One region of the Promicromonospora sp. NPDC052451 genome, then DNA from elsewhere that is predicted to be linked to it. Evidence: predicted binding sites of a transcription regulator. Region 1 holds the regulator's gene; the other holds the start of a gene.
What was found. Region 1 encodes Rex, which represses fermentation and respiration genes when NADH is low (regulators of the CRP and FNR family bind a similar motif). Its sites were predicted from a motif close to CTTGTGAANNNNTTCACAAG; they were not measured.

Region 1 (4,756 bases):
TTGGTCGGCCATCGTCACTCTGGCGTCACTGTCCCGGACCAACCGTGGACCATTTCGCCGAGCGGCCCGTCGTCGGGCCGCCGCCGACCGATCGAACATTGCGAGGACCTATGGGCTCCGTCATCAAGAAGCGCCGCAAGCGTATGGCCAAGAAGAAGCACCGCAAGCTGCTTCGCAAGACGCGCCACCAGCGCCGCAACAAGAAGTGACCCACGTGCCCCCGGGCGCGTGAAGACCAGGCCCGGCCCCTTGGGGCCGGGCCTTCGTCGTGCCCGAGGCGCCCGAGGCGCCTGAGGCGCCGGGACGGTGAGTGCGGGCCTGGTGGCGGAAAGCGGCCCGATACCGCAACTACCCCCGCGCTCGCGCCGGTCGTCAGTGACCGCGCAGCCGGCGCCGGGCCGCGCGGAGCACCAGGCCGAGCACCCACGCGGCACCCGCCCAGGAGGCCGTCCGCACGCCGCGGCCCGCCGCACGCTGGGAGCGGCCGCGGAACTCCCGGATGGGCCAGCCCACCTCCTGCGCGTGCCGGCGCAGCCGCAGGTCCGGGTTGATGGGGCACGGGTGTCCCACGACGCGCATCATCGGCAGGTCGTTCAGCGAGTCGCCGTAGGCGTAGCTCTCGTCGAGGTCGATGTCGTTCACCTCGGCGAGCTCGACGATGGCGTCGGCCTTGGCCTGCCCGTGCATGAGGTCGCCCTTGAGCCGGCCCGTGTAGAAGCCGTCCTTGTGCTCGGCGACCGTGCCCAGGGCCCCGGTCGCACCGAGCCGGCGGGCGATGAGCTGTGCGATCTCCACGGGCGTGGCGGTGATGAGCCACACCTGGTGGCCGGCCGCGATGTGCTCGTCGAGCAGCCGGCGCGTGCCGGGGTAGATCCGCAGCGACAGGACGGCGTCCCACACCTCCTCGCCCAGGGTGGCGATCTCCGCGACGCTGCGCCCCGCGATGAGCGAGAGGGCGCGGTCGCGCACCTGGTCGATCTCCTCCTTGTTCTCACCCCAGAGCAGGTAGCGGGCCTGGACCAGGGCGAACTTGAGGATGTCGCGGGTGCCGAAGAACTTGCGCTGGTACGCGGACTTGGCGATGTGGAAGGCGCTCGCCCCGCGGATGATCGTGTTGTCGACGTCGAAGAACGCCGCGGTGGCGGACGAGGGGTGCGTCGACGGCATGGAGGTCACTCTATCCGCGTGACACGTGCCGCAAGTCCTCGCCGGGCGGCCGCCCGGGAGCACTGGTAGAACCAGGGGGTGACCTACCGGAACGCCCTGTCCGAGCAGGCCCCCTTCGCCCGGGTCCTCCACCTGCTGGTGGCCCTGCTCGCGCTCGGCGGCTTCGCCATCGAGCTCGTCGTGGCGCTCACGGGCGGCCCCGGGACCGCGCCCACCCATGCCGAGCGCATCGTGCGGCTGTTCAGCTACTTCACGATCCAGTCCAACCTGCTGATCGGCGGTGTGTCGCTGGCGCTGGCGCTCGACCCGCGCCGGGACGGGCCGGTGTTCCGGGTGCTGCGGCTGGACGCGCTGCTGTGCATCGCAGTGACCGGGATCGTCTACAACACGGTGCTGCGCGGGCTCGTGGAGCTCACGGGCGCCGGGATGGTGTCGAACGTGATGCTGCACGTCCTGTCACCGGTGCTGGCCGTCGTGGCCTGGGTGCTGGTGGGGCCCCGCCCGCGGGTGACCGCGCGGACCGTCTGGTGGTCGGTGGTCTACCCGATCGCGTGGCTGGTCTACACGTTCGTCCGGGGTGCGGCGACGGGCTGGTACCCGTATCCCTTCCTGGACGTGACCGAGCTGGGCTACGCCGGGGCACTGATCAACTCCGCGGGCGTGGCCGTCGTCTTCCTCGCGCTCGCCTGGGGGGTGCGCTGGGCGGACGGGCGGCTCCCGGACACCGACCGCTCGCGGGTCCCCGCGTGACGTAACCTCGGGGCGTGACAGCTCCTGCCGAACCCCGTGTCGTCCTCTACACCCGCGACGCGTGCCATCTGTGCGAGGACGCGCGTGCCGTCGTCGTCCAGGTGTGCGAGGGTGCGGGGGTCCAGTGGCGCGAGGTCGACATCGACAGCGCGCCCGCACTGCGGGACAAGTACGGGGAGTACGTCCCCGTGGTCGAGGTGGACGGGGTCCAGCAAGGATTCTGGCGCGTGGACGGTGCGCGCCTGGCCCGCCTCCTGGCATGATCGTCCCGGCAGTGTGTGCGTACGCCCGCGACACAGTGGTTGCGGGGAGGGGAGCAGCACGTGGTCGAACTCAGTGACGGCACAGTTCCGGCGGCGACCGTGGGGCGCCTGCCCTACTACCTGCGCGCCCTGCGCGACCTCGCGGCCGAGGGGGTGGATCTCACGTCCTCGACGGAGCTCGCGGAGCGGTCGGGCGTGAGCTCCGCGCAGCTGCGCAAGGACCTGTCGTACCTGGGTTCGTTCGGCACGCGCGGCGTCGGGTACGACGTCGAGTCGCTCGCCTCGTACATCACCGTCGCCCTCGGGCTCGAGACGGAGCACCGGCTCGCGATCGTCGGCATCGGCAACCTGGGGCACGCCCTGGCGAACTACTCCGGGTACGCGACGCGCGGCTTCCAGGTGGTGGCCCTGCTCGACGCGTCGCCCGACGTCGTGGGCACCGACGTGGCCGGCGTGACGGTCGAGCACGTCCGCGACGTGGCCGGTGTCATCGAGCGGGAGCGGGTGTCGATGGTGGTCCTCGCCCTGCCGGGCCACGTGGCGCAGGACGTGGCCGACGCCGTCGTCGGCGCGGGTGTGCGTGAGATCCTGAGCTTCGCGCCCGTCGCGCTCCAGGTGCCGGACGACGTCGTGGTGCGCTCGGTCGACGTCGGCGGCGAGCTGCAGATCCTGGCCTTCCACGCGGCGGCGCGCGCAGCCGCGCTGTGACCGGCGCCGGCGTGCCGGCGTGAAGTGCGCTTCTACCCAGCGATTGCGCCCACCAGAGCAGCGATTCCGGGGCGCAATCGCTGGGTAGAAGCGCACCGGGCCGGGATGCCCGGCTCGCGACGCACGGACGCCCGCCCTGCCGGGCACCGGTGGGTGCCGAGGCGGGGCGGGCGTCCGGGACACGCGCCGTGCTGCGGGGAAGGGGTCAGCCCTTGGCGATGGCGCTGACGTCCAGCGTGATCTTGACCTTGTCGCCCACCAGGAAGCCGCCGGTCTCCAGCGTGGCGTTCCACGTGAGGCCGAAGTCCTTGCGGTTGACCTCGAGGTTGGCCTCGAAGCCGGCGCGCACGTTGCCGAACGGGTCCTTGGCGGTGCCGGTGAACTCGGTCTCCAGCTCGACGCCCTTGGTGATCCCGTTGATGGTGAGGTCACCGGAGATGACGTAGTCGTCGCCGTCGGCACGGATGCCCGTCGAGGTGAAGGTCCAGGTCGGCTTCTCGTCGGCGTGCCAGAAGTCCGCGCTCTTCAGGTGGCCGTCGCGACCGGCGTCGCCGGTGCTCACGGAGGCCGCGTCCAGCTCGGCGGCGACGCTCGACGACTCCAGGTCCTCGCCCACCGTGATGGTGCCCGAGGTGACCGCGATGCTGCCGCGCACCTTCGCGATCCCGGCGTGACGGACGGAGAAGGAAGCAGCGGTGTGGGAGGGGTCGATCTCGTACGTGCCGGCGGTGAGACCAGCGGGGAGCGGGGTGGCCATGAGGGGGAACTCCTTGGTGATGTGGCGGTTTGGGTGGATAGTTGAGGGATCAACTACTCACGATCCCGTCCAACATAGCGGTTCCCGTAACGTATTCCCAGAGGGGCTCGGTTCGCACGAAGGCGGTGGTGACATGGCGGCGCAGACCGTCGAGGGGCGCGACATCTGGTTGTCCGAGGAACAGCAGGGATCCTGGCGGCACTACCTGGAGGGCACCGCGCGCTTCGTGGAGGCCCTGAGCTCGGTCCACGACCGGACCCTCACCCTCTCGCTCGGGGAGTACAGCCTGCTGGTCCAGCTCTCGGAGGCACCGGACCGCACCATGCGGATGTCGACGCTCGCGGACGGGCTCGTGCTGTCGCGCAGCCGGCTCACGCACACCGTGGCCCGGATGGAGGCCCGGGGCCTGGTGGAGCGGCGGGCGGCGGAGGGCGACCGGCGCGGCGTGAACTGCACCATGACCGACGACGGCTACGCGGCCCTGGTGGTCGCCGCGCCCGGCCACGTGGCCGCGGTGCGCCGGATCATGGTCGAGGCGCTGGAGCCGGAGGAGTTCGCGATGCTGGGGCGGATCATGGCCAAGGTCGCGGCGTCGTCGAAGGACGCGGGCGGTACGGAGGAGGGCCTGGCAGCCCACTGCGACTGACGGGCCGGCCGGCCCGGCGCACCGCGCGCGCCGGGCCGGCCGGGTGGTGCGACCACCTGACCGGCTCGGCACGCCCAGGACGCCGGGTCGGTGGCGTGGTGCGACGTCAGGCCGTGATCGCGCGGCCGAACATCGGGCGGTAGGCGAAGCCCGCGATCAGGCCGCCGAGGATCGGGAACACGAGGAACACCCAGAGCTGGCCCCACGCCCAGCCCCCGGCGTAGATGGCGGTCGCCACCGAGCGGGCCGGGTTCACCGAGGTGTTGGTGACCGGGATCGAGACCAGGTGGATCAGGGTCAGCGTGAGGCCGATCGCCAGCGGCGCGAACCCGGGGGCGGCCACCCGGGCCGTGGTGCCGAGGATGACGAAGAGGAAGACCGCGGTGAGGACCGTCTCGGTCAGGGCCGCCGAGCCCAGGCCGAACCCGTCCGGCGAGTGCTCGCCGAACCCGTTCGCCGCGAACC
Region 2 (4,756 bases), on a different contig from region 1:
GGTCGCTCGCGGCGCGGATCCGGGAGGGCGTGGACCTGGTCCGCCGCGACCGCTACATCCCGTGGCTCGTGGGCATGGGCGGGGCGTCGAACTTCGGGCTGACCGGGTACGGGGCGCTCCTGGTCCTGTTCCTGGTGCGCGACCTCGGGCTCACGGAGGCCGGGGTCGGCGCGGTGCTCGCGGCGGCCGGGGCCGGTGGCGTGCTCGGCGCCGTCGTCGCGCCGTTCCTGAGCACGCGCCTCGGCAGCGGGCGGGCCTCCACCGTCCTGCTCGTGCTCTCCGGCCCGGCGGCCCTGCTGGTGGGTGCCGGCCTGCCGGGCTGGGGCGCGGCGATCAGCGGGGCCGGCGGGTTCCTGGTCGGCCTGTGCGTGGTGTCGGGCAACGTGATCCGCAACGCGTGGCGCCTGCGCTACGTGCCCGCCGGCCTGCGGGGGCGCGTGATGACGGTGATGCAGGTGGTGAACTTCGGCACCATGCCGGTGGCGGGCGTGGTCGCGGGGTGGCTGGGCGGGGTGCTCGGCGTCCGCGAGACCATCCTGCTCATGGCGGCGGTGCACTGCCTCGCCACGTGGAGCGTGCTGGTCTCGCCGCTGGCCAGGCTGCGCGCTCTCCCGGAAGGCCCCCTGGGCGGCTGACGCCCCACGGCGTCCGACGACGAACGCGGGGGTAGTTGCGCTCTCCGGTCCGGAGAGCGCAACTACCCCCGCGTTCGTGCGGGCCGGGAGGCGGTCAGGCGCCCGCGGTGACCTTCTCCGCCGCGGTGAGCTGCGCGGTGTCGTAGTCCGCGCCGCCGCCGAGGCTCGGCATCATCGAGGTGAGCTGCGGCTTCCACGTCGCGTAGTTCTCGGGGAAGCAGCGCTCCAGCAGGCCGGTCATGGCGGAGACGGCGGTCGAGGCGCCCGGCGAGGCGCCGAGCAGGCCGGCGATGGTGCCGTCGGCGGAGGCCACGACCTCGGTGCCGAACTCCAGCACGCCGCCCTTGCCCTTGACCCACTTGATGACCTGGACGCGCTGGCCGGCGGTGATCTTCTCCCAGTCGGCCGGCTGCGCCGTCGGCATGAACCGCTGCAGCTCGTGGAACTTGGTCTCCGGCGCGGCCGCGACCTGGCCGATGAGGTAGCCGGTGAGGTCGAGGTTCTTCACGCCGGCGCCCAGCATCGAGAACACGTTGTGCAGGCGCAGCGACGTGATCAGGCCCAGGTACTTGCCCTTCTTGAGGTACTTGGGGCTGAACCCGGCGTACGGGCCGAACATGAGGTAGCCCTTGCCGTCCACGATGCGGGTGTCCAGGTGGGGCACGGACATCGGCGGGGCGCCGACGTCGGCCTTGCCGTAGACCTTCGCGTTGTGCTGGGCCACGAGCTCGGGGTTCGCGGTGCGCAGGAACTCGCCGGAGATCGGGAAGCCGCCGTACCCGCGGGCCTCCTTGATGCCCGAGGCCTGCAGCAGCGGCAGCGCGCCGCCGCCGGCACCGACGAAGACGAACTTCGCGGTGACGGTGCGGCGCCGGGTGCCGGCGTTCCAGGTGCGGTCGTTCAGGGTCAGGCGCCAGCGGCCGTCCCGGAGCTTCTTGAGGCCGCGCACCTCGTGGTTCAGGTGCAGCTCGGTGTTGTGGGCGGTGGCGAAGCCGATCAGCTTGCGGGTCAGGGAGCCGAAGTCGACGTCGGTGCCCGCGGCGGCACGGGTGGCGGCGATCGGCTCGTCGGCGTCGCGCTCGAGGGTCATCAGCGGGGCCCACGTGCCGATGACGGCGGGGTCGGTGCTGAACTCCATGTCGCTGAACAGCGGGTGGGCACTGAGCGCGTCGTAGCGGCGGCGCAGGAAGTCGACGTTCTCGGCGCCGCGCACGAACGTCATGTGCGGGGTGACGTTGATGAAGTCGGTGCCCTCCATCAGGCCGGCGGTGAGCAGGTGGTTCCAGAACTCGCGGGAGGTGTGGAACTGCTCGTTGATCTTCACCGCCTTGGAGATGTCCACGGAGCCGTCCTTGCGCTCCGGCGTGTAGTTCAGCTCGCAGAGCGCGGAGTGGCCGGTGCCCGCGTTGTTCCACGGGTTCGACGACTCGAGCGCGACCTCGTCGAGGCGCTCGTAGATCCCGATACGCCAGGTCGGCTCCAGGATCGTGAGCAGCGCGCCGAGGGTGGCGCTCATGATCCCTCCGCCGATCAGCGCGACGTCGACCTCTTCGGAAGGACGCGGGGCTGTCTGGAGGTATGAAGTCACGGCAAGAACGATAGCGGGCTTGTGAAAAGCGGAACGAGCGCTGTGGCATGAATCACGTGATACGCGCCGTGACGTCTCTCACTCGGCGGCCGTCCGGCGCGGCCGCCCGGCGGTCTCAGCGCACCGGCTGCGGGGCCAGGACCGACAGGAGCTGGAGCTTCTCGTGGCTCTCGCTGCCCGGTACGGCGGTGTACACCATCAGGGAGTGCACCTGGCCCGGGTCGACCAGCCGCTGGCAGTTCAGCTCGAGCGCCCCCACCTCGGGGTGCACGAAGTGCTTGACCTCGTGCGGGCGCACCCCGATCTCGTGCGCCTCCCACACCTCGCGGAACTCCTCGCTCTGCTTCAGCAGCAGGGCGGCGAGCTCCGCGGCGCGCGACTGCGGACCCCGCATGGTCACCAGCTCGCGCAGCCCCGAGGCGTACATCCGGGTCAGGAAGGCGTGCTCGTCCGGTGCGTAGAGGTCGCGCGCCCCGGGGTCGGTGAACCAGCGGTACCCGGCACTGCGGGCCGGACCGGTGAACTCGGTGGTGCACCCGGTCAGCGCCACGCCCATCGGCGTCTGGCGCAAGGTCTCGCCCAGCTCGGTGACGATCTCGGCGGGCGTGTCGTCGAGCCGGTCCAGGATGCGCAGCAGGCCCGGGCTGATGTGCGCGCTGGTGCTGCCGCGCGGCGGCGGGTTGTGGCCGGCCAGCCGGAACAGGTGGTCACGCTCGTCGAGCGACAGGTGCAGTCCCTGCGCGATGGACGCGATCATCTGCTCGGACGGCTGCGGGCCGCGCTCCCGCTCGAGCCGGGAGTAGTAGTCGGTCGACATGTTGCACAGCACGGCGACCTCCTCGCGGCGCAGCCCGTTCGTCCGCCGACGGCGGCCTCGCGGCATGCCCACGTCCTCGGGCTGGAGCTGCTCACGGCGTCGGCGGAGGAACTCCGCCAGCCCGGTGCGATCGATCACGGTGTCCCTCTCGTCGAGTCCTGCCTCGTTTCTACCCCGTGCCCGGCGGTCCAGCCACGGCCCGCCGATCCCCCCATACGGCGTGAGCGGTGGCCGTACGGCGTGAGCGGTGGCCCGGCGAGCCTGTGATCGCCAGGTCCTGGATAGGTCCTGGCGCCCCGCCGAGGATCGGTGCCGTGGCCCGAGCGGGCCGCGAGCACCACGACAGCCGTCACGGCAGGGAGCAGAACAATGCCACGCACACCGATCGACATCACCGTCCCGGACCTGACCGGCAGGCGCGCCGTGGTCACCGGCGCCAGCGACGGCATGGGCCTGGGCATCGCCGCACGGCTCGCCGCCGCGGGCGCCGAGGTGGTCATGCCCGTCCGCAACCCCGCCAAGGGCGAGGCCGCCATGACGCGGATCCGGCGGGTCGCGCCGGGCGCACGGGTCTCGCTGCGCAGCCTCGACCTGTCCTCGCTGGAGAGCGTCGCGGCCCTGGGCGAGACTCTCCGCGGGGAGGGCGACCCGATCCATCTCCTCGTCAACAACGCCGGCGTGATGCGGCCGCCCCGGCGCCTGACGACCGCCGACGGGTTCGAGCTGCAGCTCGGCACCAACCACCTGGGGCACGTCGCGCTCGTCGCCCAGCTCATGCCCCTGCTGCGGGACGGCGGTGCCCGGGTGACGTCGCAGGTCAGCGTCGCCTCGGCCAGCGGCTCCATGCACTGGGACGACCTGAACTGGGAGCGGTCGTACGACGTCATGCGGGCCTACCGGCAGTCCAAGATCGCCCTCGGCCTGTTCGGTCTGGAGCTCCAGCGACGCAGCGAGGCCCACGGCTGGGGCATCACCAGCAACCTGTCGCACCCCGGCGTGGCGCCCACCAGCCTGCTGGCCGCGCGGCCGGAGCTCGGCCGCGGCCAGGACACGCCCCACATCCGGCGGATCCGCTGGCTCTCCGAGCACGGGATCCTCCTGGGCACCGCGGAGACCGCGGGCCTGCCCGCGCTCATGGCCGCCACCGACCCGGCCGCCCGGCCCGGCGCCCTGTACGGGCCCAGCGGCCCCGGCACCCTGGGCGGCCCGCCCGCCGAGCAGCGGATGCACCGCCCGCTGCGCAGCCTCACCGAGGCGGCCCGGGTGTGGCGCGTCTCCGAGGAGCTGACCAAGGTGGCCCTCCCGGCCGCCTGACCGGCTCGCGCCGAGCAGCACCCACCCGAGCAGCACCCACCCGAGCAGCGCCCATCCCGCCCCCGAGTACCCGACCCGAGCACGTCGAGCCCCCAGGAGCAGCCCATGAGTTCCGTCCCCCGTCCGGCCGCCCGCCCCCGGAGCCCGTGGTGGGTGGTGGTCGGCGCGGGCACCGCGAACGCCGTCGGCCCGCAGCTCTACCTGGCCACCACCGGCGTGTTCGTGCTGCCGATCGTCGAGGACACCGGATTCAGCCGCACGACGGTGACCGGCGCGTACTCCGTGGCCGCGGTCGGCATGGTGATCGGGCTGATCGTGGTCAGCCGGCTCGTGGACCGGTACGCCGCGCGGTACATCCTGGTGCCGTCGTTCGTGCTCTTCGCGGCCTCGATGGCCACGATC

Region 2: mqo (malate dehydrogenase (quinone)) is a predicted target of Rex. The motif match lies at 2,242-2,261, and genes of this name have one in related genera.

The regions. Positions count from the first base shown of each region.
Region 1 covers NZ_JBIUAP010000013.1:11,107-15,862, forward strand. The annotation lists gene ACIG47_RS20560 (30S ribosomal protein bS22) at 111-209, shown strand; gene ACIG47_RS20565 (HAD family hydrolase) at 373-1,167, opposite strand; gene ACIG47_RS20570 (Pr6Pr family membrane protein) at 1,246-1,917, shown strand; gene ACIG47_RS20575 (glutaredoxin family protein) at 1,932-2,180, shown strand; gene ACIG47_RS20580 (redox-sensing transcriptional repressor Rex) at 2,241-2,888, shown strand; gene ACIG47_RS20585 (YceI family protein) at 3,094-3,645, opposite strand; gene ACIG47_RS20590 (MarR family winged helix-turn-helix transcriptional regulator) at 3,779-4,291, shown strand; gene aqpZ (aquaporin Z) at 4,398-4,756, opposite strand, start outside.
Region 2 covers NZ_JBIUAP010000006.1:108,292-113,047, reverse strand. The annotation lists gene ACIG47_RS12435 (MFS transporter) at 1-635, shown strand, start outside; gene mqo (malate dehydrogenase (quinone)) at 730-2,223, opposite strand; gene ACIG47_RS12425 (helix-turn-helix transcriptional regulator) at 2,339-3,178, opposite strand; gene ACIG47_RS12420 (SDR family oxidoreductase) at 3,410-4,354, shown strand; gene ACIG47_RS12415 (MFS transporter) at 4,460-4,756, shown strand, end outside.